One region of the Micromonospora pisi genome, then DNA from elsewhere that is predicted to be linked to it. Evidence: riboswitches for the same ligand, from Rfam matches in the RefSeq annotation. Region 1 holds a riboswitch; each other region holds the start of a gene.
What was found. A riboswitch is a leader RNA that binds a small molecule or an ion and turns the genes downstream of it on or off. The one in region 1 is predicted to bind cobalamin.

Region 2: another riboswitch for cobalamin. It lies ahead of bluB (5,6-dimethylbenzimidazole synthase); the one in region 1 lies ahead of BDK92_RS33655 (VWA domain-containing protein).
Region 3: another riboswitch for cobalamin. It lies ahead of BDK92_RS02550 (CbtB domain-containing protein); the one in region 1 lies ahead of BDK92_RS33655 (VWA domain-containing protein).
Region 4: another riboswitch for cobalamin. It lies ahead of BDK92_RS31735 (ribonucleoside-diphosphate reductase subunit alpha); the one in region 1 lies ahead of BDK92_RS33655 (VWA domain-containing protein).

What each region holds. Positions count from the first base shown of each region.
Region 1 is NZ_RBKT01000001.1:7,853,164-7,855,357, forward strand. It holds gene BDK92_RS33645 (DMT family transporter) at 1-104, opposite strand, end outside; gene BDK92_RS33650 (GntR family transcriptional regulator) at 106-912, opposite strand; cobalamin riboswitch at 1,027-1,151, shown strand; gene BDK92_RS33655 (VWA domain-containing protein) at 1,236-2,194, shown strand, end outside.
Region 2 is NZ_RBKT01000001.1:3,878,132-3,880,325, forward strand. It holds gene BDK92_RS16280 (alpha/beta hydrolase) at 327-1,028, shown strand; cobalamin riboswitch at 1,144-1,343, shown strand; gene bluB (5,6-dimethylbenzimidazole synthase) at 1,374-2,003, shown strand.
Region 3 is NZ_RBKT01000001.1:610,852-613,045, forward strand. It holds gene recQ (DNA helicase RecQ) at 1-116, shown strand, start outside; gene BDK92_RS02545 (histidine phosphatase family protein) at 122-691, opposite strand; adenosylcobalamin (AdoCbl) riboswitch at 811-913, shown strand; gene BDK92_RS02550 (CbtB domain-containing protein) at 953-1,180, shown strand; gene BDK92_RS02555 (CbtA family protein) at 1,197-1,982, shown strand; gene BDK92_RS02560 (DUF6582 domain-containing protein) at 2,076-2,194, opposite strand, start outside.
Region 4 is NZ_RBKT01000001.1:7,413,789-7,415,982, reverse strand. It holds gene BDK92_RS31740 (Gfo/Idh/MocA family protein) at 1-445, opposite strand, end outside; cobalamin riboswitch at 577-806, shown strand; gene BDK92_RS31735 (ribonucleoside-diphosphate reductase subunit alpha) at 948-2,194, shown strand, end outside.

The sequences.
Region 1 (2,194 bases):
GTGAACCCGCGCAGGGCCAGCTTGATCCACAAGAAGCCCGAACCCCAGATCAGGGCCAGCAGGGCCAGTCGCGCGATGCTTCCACGGTCGATCCGGGTTCCCACATCAATCCTCGATCGGCATCTCGTAGTCCAGGCCGTTCAGGTCGCCGCGCATGGTGAACCTGGTGACCTCGAACGGCCGGCCTTCGGCGTCGTACCCGGTGTGCAGCACCTCGATGATCGGTACGCCGGGCGGTACGGCGAGTCGGGCCGACTCGTCGGTGCTCGGCATGCGTGCGCTGACCTCTTCCCGGATCCGGGCGATGGGATACCCGAGGTCTTCGAACCTGGCGTAGATGCTGCCGGTCCCGAGCGTCTTCTCTGTGGCGAGGACGGAATCGCCGGCGATGTCGACCGGAATGTAGGTGACGCCGAGCTGGACCGGCTCCTCGTCGGCGTAGTACCAGTTCTCCCGCCGCACGACCTCGGACGTCGCCGGGTCGAGCGAGAGTCGGTCGGCCACGTCGAGCGGTGGACGCTCGCGCGTCACCGAGCGGCATTCCGTACGCGGGGCCCGTCCCTGCCGGCTGACCTCGATCCGGAATGGTGACAGCCCGGTCTCCTGACGCAACCGGCGTGAGTAGCGGCTTGCGCCAAGTCGGATGAGCGGCCAGCGTTTTCGGACGAAGACACCCCGTCCGTGCTGTGCGACCACCAGACCTTCGGACTGAAGGATGCTGATCGCTTCCCGCGCGGTGTTGCGCGCGGTGCCGTACGTCATCGACAGCTCGCGCTCGGACGGCAGTCGGGCATCTGCGCGCAGCTCACCGCGATCGATGGCGGCACGGAGGTCATCCGCGATTCGCCGGCTCGCGGGTCGCTTGTCTGGTTCGGGTCGCTCGGTCAACTGCTCCACCCGTCTCTGGGACACCAGTCATCGAGTGTAACGCAACTGGCTTAAGCCAGTTGCTTCTGCGGGTCGCGGTGCTCACGTTGACGGCGGGCCGGTCGGTGGGACAGCATGGCGCAACGAGAGCGGTGCGCGGAGGAACCCGGTGTGAGTCCGGGGCGGTCCCGCCACTGTGACCGGGGAGTGACCCCTCACGCACGGGCCACGGCCGAAAGGCCGGAAGGTCGAGGGGAAGCGTCGATCCGGGAGTCAGGAGACTCCGACCGCTCGCACCACCCAGCCAACGCGGGCGTGGACACCCGCGGAAGGGACTTGAGCATGGCTTCTGCGCGCCTGAGTGGGCGATGACCCCGCCGTACCCGTTCTCCGCCGTCGTCGGCCTGGCCGAACTGCGACTCGCCCTGCTCCTCAACGCGGTCTCCCCGGCCATCGGCGGGGTGCTGGTCCGTGGCGAGAAGGGCACCGCGAAGTCGACAATCGTCCGGGCCCTCGCCGCGCTGCTGCCCGACGTCGACGTGGTCCCCGGCTGCCGGTTCGCCTGCGACCCGGCCAACCCCGACGGCGACTGCCCGGACGGCCCGCACGAGCCCGGTGCGACCGCCGTACGACGCCGCGCCACCCTGGTCGAGCTGCCGGTCGGCGCCACCGAGGACCGGGTCGTCGGCACCCTGGACCTGCAACGCGCCCTCGCCGACGGGGTCAAGGCGTACGAGCCGGGCCTGCTCGCCGCCGCCCACCGTGGCGTGCTCTACGTCGACGAGGTCAACCTGCTTCCGGACCACCTGGTCGACCTGCTGCTCGACGCCGCCGCGATGGGCCGGGCACACGTCGAACGGGACGGGGTCTCGGTCAAGCACGCGGCCCGCTTCCTGCTCGTCGGCACGATGAACCCGGAGGAGGGCGAACCCCGCCCCCAGTTGGTGGACCGGTTCGGGCTGGTGGTGGCCGTGGCCGCACCCCGCGAGGCGCCCGCCCGGGCCGAGGTGGTGCGCCGGCGGCTCGCGTACGAGACCGACCCGGTGGGCTTCGCGGCGCGCTGGGTGGAGGAGGACGCCGTACTCGCCCGGCGGATCGCGGCCGCCCGGCTGCGGCTGCCCTCGGTGCGGCTGCCCGACGCCGAACTGGACCGGATCGCGACCATCTGCCTCGAGTACGGGGTCGACGGGCTCCGCGCCGACATCGTGGTCGCCCGGACCGCCGTGGCGCTCGCCGCCTGGCACGACCGGGACGTGGTGACCGCCGATGACGTCGCCGCCGCCGCCCGGCTGGCGCTGCCACACCGGCGCCGCCGGGACCCGCTCGA
Region 2 (2,194 bases), 4.0 Mb from region 1:
CCGGGGGCCGAGAATCACATACAACCGCATGGCCATGGGAAACGAGTTTGTTTTGCCGCCCGCCCAGCAATACGGGATTCGAGTGCATGTCTACGTGCATAGGTTCGACACGAACCCGAGCAGAGTGTTGTTGCTCACGGTGGCAACGGTCGCCGCCGGGCTTGTGGCTCGGCTCATAGTCGACCGCACCCTGCTACCCGAAAGTAGCGGCATATATTTCCGCCGTTGCCGGTCGGGATGGGCGCTCCGCGCTGCGGGGCGGCGACGCGGGCGGCGGCGAACCCCAGATCCGATCATTCGAATCCATTGCGGGCAGGAACATTATCTTGAACAGAACTCCGTCGGTTCTTCTCGTGCACGGCGCCTGGCACGGGCCCTGGGTCTGGCAGTCGCTCGTCGAGCAGCTCCCGGACATCGACATCCACACCGTCGCATTGCCCAGTAGTGGCAACGACCCCGCCGCCCTCGGGGACCTCTACGACGACGCGGCCGTGGTCAAGGCCGCCGTCGCCGCCATCGACGGCCCGGTCGTGGTCGTCGCCCACTCCTACGCTGGCGCTCCGGTCACAGAGGCGCTCAGTGCCGCGGAGAACGTACTCCGGATTGTTTATCTCGCTGCTTTCCAATTGGATGTCGGCGATTCGCTGTTCTCCAGCGCCGGCGGCGTTGCTCCGCCCTGGTGGGAGGTGCACGAGCAGGCGGAACTGAAGGGCAAGGGTCACATCAAGGCGTCGCAGCCCCGCGAGGTCTTCTATGGCGATGTCGACCCGGAAATCGCAGAACAGGCAGTTGCGCAACTCGGACTCCAGGGGTGGGCCTCGACGCAGCAGCCGTTGACCCGGGCGGCGTGGCAGACCATTCCCAGCACCTACATCATCTGCGAGGCCGACAACGCCATCCCGCCCTTCGTCCAGGAGCTCATGGCGAAGCGGGCCGAGCGGGTGTTGAGGATGAACTCCTCGCACTCGCCGTTCCTTTCTCAGCCTGCCGAACTGGCCGCGCTGATCCGGGCGGAGCTTTCTGCCTGACGCACGCGGCGCGATGGTGTGGCGGTGGCCGGGAACAACCCGGCCCACCGCTGCTCCAATCCGGAATTCATGGCGGGGTTCGTCCCGGGGTCGTCGGGTGCCGCTAGGGTGCGCGGTGGCACAAACGTTGCGAGGTGCCCCGCGCGAGCGGGGAGAATCGGGAAGCCGGTGTGAATCCGGCACGGGCCCGCCGCGGTGACCGGGGAGTTGCCACCCACGCGTACCAGACGCAGCCACTGGCCTTGACGGGCTGGGAAGGCGGGTGACCAGCGTAGATCCAGGAGTCCGAAGACCGGCCTCGCGTCACCGGCCCCGTCAGGGGCACGAGCGCAGCGGGAGCCTGCCTTGAACACCGGACTCTACGAGACCATCCACCGCCGCCGGGACGTACGTGCCCAGTTCACCGGGGCGCCGATCCCCGACGAGACGTTGGACCGGATCCTGACGGCGGCGCACGCCGCACCGAGCGTCGGTCTCTCCCAGCCCTGGGACTTCATCCTGGTCCGCGATCGTGAGCTGCGGCAGGAGTTCCACCGGCACGTGGAGCGGGAGCGGGACACCTTCGCGGCCACTCTCGACGGTGCGGCGGCGGAACGCTTCGCCCGGATCAAGATCGATGGCGTACGTGAGTCGACGTTGTCGGTCGTGGTCACGTACGACCCGGAGCGGGGTGGGCCGGCCGTGCTGGGTCGCCACGCGATCGCCGACGCCGGCCTCTACTCGGTCTGTCTGGCGATCCAAAACCTGTGGCTGGCCGCGACCGCCGAGCAACTCGGGGTCGGTTGGGTCTCGTTCTACCGGGAGCCGTTCCTGCGCGATCTGCTCGGCATCCCGGCCACCATCCGCCCGGTGGCGTGGCTCTGCCTCGGCCCGGTCACCCATCTGGAGCAGACGCCGGACCTGGAGCGGCACGGCTGGCGCCAGCGACGTCCGGTGACCGAGGCGATCCACCACGATCGGTGGAGCGCCGGTTGACCCACTGCGGGACCGGGCGTCATCGAGGGGCCACCACCCGACGCGCGCTCGGATGTGCCGGCCGCGACCGGTACGCCCGTGCGCGCGTCGCCCTCCGGGGCGGTTTCCTCAGCCCAGCGGCTTGGCCCCGGTCACGACCACATCGTGATCACGAACAGGAAGTCGCCCCGGGCGCCTGGGGCGTCCACAGC
Region 3 (2,194 bases), 7.2 Mb from region 1:
AGATCGCGACCGAGGTCCCGTCGTCCCTGTCCAAGCTGGGCGGGGTCAGCGGCGTCGGCGAGAACAAGCTGGCCAAGTACGGCCAGCAGATCCTGGACACCCTGGCGAACGACTGAGCGGCTCAGCCCAGCGGATCCCCCGACCGGCGCAGATTCCACCGTCCGGCACCACCCCTGAGCACGGTCCCGGTCAGCGGGGCGATGTCGATACGCCAGAACGAGGCGGGCGTCGCCGCGATCGCGTTGACGACCAGGGCACGGATCACCATCGGATGGGTGACGGCGATGACCGTACGGGCGGTGCCGGGAAGTTCCCGCAGCCAGGTCCCGGTCCGGGCGAGCAGGTCGTCGAGGCTCTCGCCGCCGTGTGGCGCGGCCGCCGGGTCGGTCAGCCAGGCCGCGACCGCGTCCGGCTCGTCGGCGGCGACCTCGTCGAGGGTACGCCCCGACCAGCGACCGAGATCCCCGTCACGCAACCCGTCGTCGGTGACGGGAGTCAGCCCGAGCGCGGTGGCGGTCTGCGCGCAGCGGCGGGCGGGGGCGCAGCGCACCTCGTCGTGGCGGGGCAGGTTCGCGGCGGCGGCGCTGGCGGCGGCGAGCCCGTGCGGGTCCAGCGGCTCGTCCAGGGGAAACGCCGCCCGGCGTACCGCCGGGGTGGGCGCGTGGGAGACGAGGACCAGTCGGATCGTCACCGCTGCGTCGACCTGCTTTCGATCCGGGTGCCGGGTCACGCCGGGACCGCCGGTGCGCGGGGCATGTGGGGCCGCAGGTTGACACCCCGGCGCCGCCGCCCGTAGCGTCCCGACCACAGCGTGACGGTGGGAGGAAGCCGGTGGGAACCCGGCACGGTCGCGCCACTGTAACCGGTCCCCGGATAACGGCGGCTCCCGGAAGTCAGACCCTCCACCGTCACGGACGCCGCTATGGGACGCGTGATCCCGAGGAGGTTTGCCATGGCAAACGTATCCGTATCCGCACTGCCGACGCCGACCGCCGTACCGGCGCCGACGCCGATCCCGCTCCGCCAGATCCTGCCCTGGGCGATCTTCGGTGCGGTGCTCGCCGTCGTGCTGCTCTACTTCGTCGGCGCGGAGCAGGGTGTGACCTCCGTCTTCTCCGGTGAGTCGGTGCACGAGTTCGTCCACGACGGACGCCACCTGCTCGGTTTCCCCTGTCACTAGCAGCGGGCGGACCAAGATGCTCTCCGCTCGTTCGCTGCTGATCCGTGGGATGCTGGTCGGCCTCGCCGCCGGTGTCGCCGCCTACCTGTTCGCCACCCTCTTCGGTGAGGGCCCGGTCGGGCAGGCGATCGATTTCGAGTCCGCGCAGGGTGCCGCCGCACACGCGGCGGCGCACGCGGCCGACGCCGGGGCACACACCGACGCGGCCGAGCCCGAACTGGTCAGCCGTCTCGTGCAGAGCACGATCGGGTTGGCCACCGCCGCACTCGTGTACGGGGTGGCGCTCGGTGGCCTGTTCGCACTCGCGTTCGCGATCGCGTACGGCCGGATCGGTCGGTTCACCCCGCGTGCGACCGCCGCTCTGGTCGCCCTCGGCGGCTTCGTGACGGTCGCTCTCGTCCCGTTCCTGAAATACCCGGCGAACCCGCCGGCCACGGGTAACCCGGACACCCTCGACCAGCGGACCGTCCTGTACTTCCTGATGATCGTGATCGGGGTGGCTGCCGGGCTGCTCGCCCTGCACCTCGGCCGGTGGCTCCAACCCCGGTACGGCGCGTGGAACGCGACCCTGCTCGCGGTGGGGGCGTACGCGGTCTTCATCACCGTCGTGCAGTTCTCACTGCCGACGATCAACGAGGTGCCGGACGGCTTCCCCGCCCTGGTGCTGTGGGAGTTCCGGCTCGCGTCACTCGGCACCCAGTTCGTCACCTGGGCCACCCTCGGGTTGCTCTTCGGCGCGCTCACCGAACGCCGGGTCCGCGCCAGCGCCACCCGACGGGTGGGCGAGACGGTCCCGGCCTGACGGGTCCGGCACGCGACAGCGCACGACCACCTCCGCTCGGCGGGCTCCACGCCCGTCGAGCGGTGGCCGTCGCCGCCGCTGCCGCCCCGCCGGTCAGCGCCGGCTGTGGACCGGGTTCGGGGTGTGTGGCAGCTTGCCGAGCTGCCGCCACTCGGTCTCGGCCACCTCGACCCCGTAGTGCTTCGCGGCGGCCTTGATGTTGGCGAACGCCT
Region 4 (2,194 bases), 440 kb from region 1:
ACTGGTGCGTCGAGGAGACCTGGACCTGGGTGGGCGTACCGATGATGCCGGAGCGGACGGCCGCCGCGCGGGCGGCGTGTGCGGGCATCAGCAGATACTGTTCGGCGACCTGGACCAGGCCGGATCCGCCGACCTCGTCCCAGAGCCGACGCAGTCCGGCGACATCGGACGCGGGCGGGGTCTCGGTCAGCACCGGTACGCCGCTCGCCACCGCCGCAGTGACAACCTCCGCGTTCACCGCTCGGGGCAGGGCGGTAACCAGGAAGTCCGGCCGGGCGGTCGCCAGGCAGTCGGCGAGCGAACCGAAGTACGGCACCGGCAGTGCCCGGGGTGTGGGGACCACGGCCCCGACGCAGGTCACGTCGGGCAGCGCGGCGGACAACCGCCAGAATGCCTGCGCCCGCCAGCCGAACCCGATCAACGCAAAGGACGTCTCGCCTGCCATCCGGGCAACCTTAGGGCATCGCCCGGCAGGGTGTCGGTGGTGTCGGCCCGTGGGCGTTGGGACAGAAATCGGCAGCCCGAGCAACACACCGACACGACATCTGGTGTTCGTTTTTCTCCGCCACCCCATATATAGTTCGTGACGCAACTGGTTCAGCCGGGCATCCAGCCGGTTGAGGCAACAGGGAACCCGGTGTGAATCCGGGACTGCCCCGCAGCGGTGAGTGGGAACGACCGCCGTCACAGAGCACTGGGAGCACCGGCGTCCGCCGGTCACCTGGGAAGCGACGGCCAGTAGGAGGACACGGGTTTCCGTGGCCGTGCCCGCGAGTCCGAAGACCTGCCAGTAGCGCCGCGCCCGGCGAACCGCGCGCGGCGGTCCGAGACCGCGTGGGACGGTCGACGGCTGCGACGCGCCCCCGTGGGCTGCGCGTCTCCGCCTGCCTGCGCACTCGGACCTCGTCCACGACGAGTACGAGGAGTGACAGGTGACGGTCACGGAGATGGTGACGGGCGAGGGTGGTCCACTCGCACCGGGGCAGCGCCGTACCCAGATGCACGTACGTAAGCGCAACGGTGCGACCGAGCCGGTCGACGTACAGAAAATCGTCCGGGCGGTGGCGCGGTGGGCGGACGACCTGACCGAGATCGACCCGCTACGGGTGGCCACGAAGACGATCAGCGGCCTCTACGACGGGGCGACCACGGCCGAACTGGACCGGCTGTCGATCCAGACCGCCGCGGCGATGACCGGCGAGGAGCCGCAGTACTCCCGGCTCGCCGCCCGGTTGCTCGCCGGATACGTCGACAAGGAGGTACGTGGCCAGGGCATCGCCTCGTTCAGCCAGGCGATCCGGCTCGGTCACGAACAGGGGCTGATCGGCGACGAGACGGCGCGGTTCGTGTCGGTCAACGCCCGCAAGCTCGACGACGCGATCGATCCCACGGCCGACCTGCGGTTCGAGTACTTCGGACTGCGTACGGTCTACGACCGCTACCTGCTGCGCCACCCGGTGACCCGGCTGACCGTGGAGACCCCCCAGTACTGGCTGCTGCGGGTCGCCTGCGGACTCTCCGAGACCCCGGCCGAGGCGATCGGGTTCTACCGGCTGATGTCGTCGCTGGCCTACCTGCCCAGCTCGCCCACGCTCTTCAACTCCGGCACCGCGCACACCCAGATGTCCTCCTGCTTCCTGGTCGACTCGCCCCGCGACGAACTCGACTCGATCTACGACCGGTACGCCCAGGTGGCGAAGCTGTCGAAGTTCGCCGGCGGAATCGGCATCTCCTGGTCCCGGGTACGTTCCCGGGGTGCGCTGATCCGGGGCACGAACGGGCTCTCCAACGGGATCGTGCCGTGGTTGCGGACCCTGGACGCGAGCGTGGCGGCGGTCAACCAGGGTGGCCGGCGCAAGGGCGCGGCCTGCGTATACTTGGAGCCGTGGCACCCGGACGTCGAGGAGTTCCTCGAGCTTCGCGACAATACCGGTGAGGACGCGCGACGTACGCACAACCTGAACCTGGCCAACTGGATCCCGGACGAGTTCATGCGCCGGGTCGAGGCTGACGAGGTGTGGTCGCTGTTCGACCCGGCCGAGGTGCCGGAGCTGCCGGACCTGTGGGGCGACGAGTTCGACACCACCTACCGGGCGGCGGAGGCGGCGGGCCGGTTCGTGCGTCAGGTCAAGGCCCGCGACCTGTACGGACGGATGATGCGCACCCTGGCCCAGACCGGCAACGGGTGGATGAC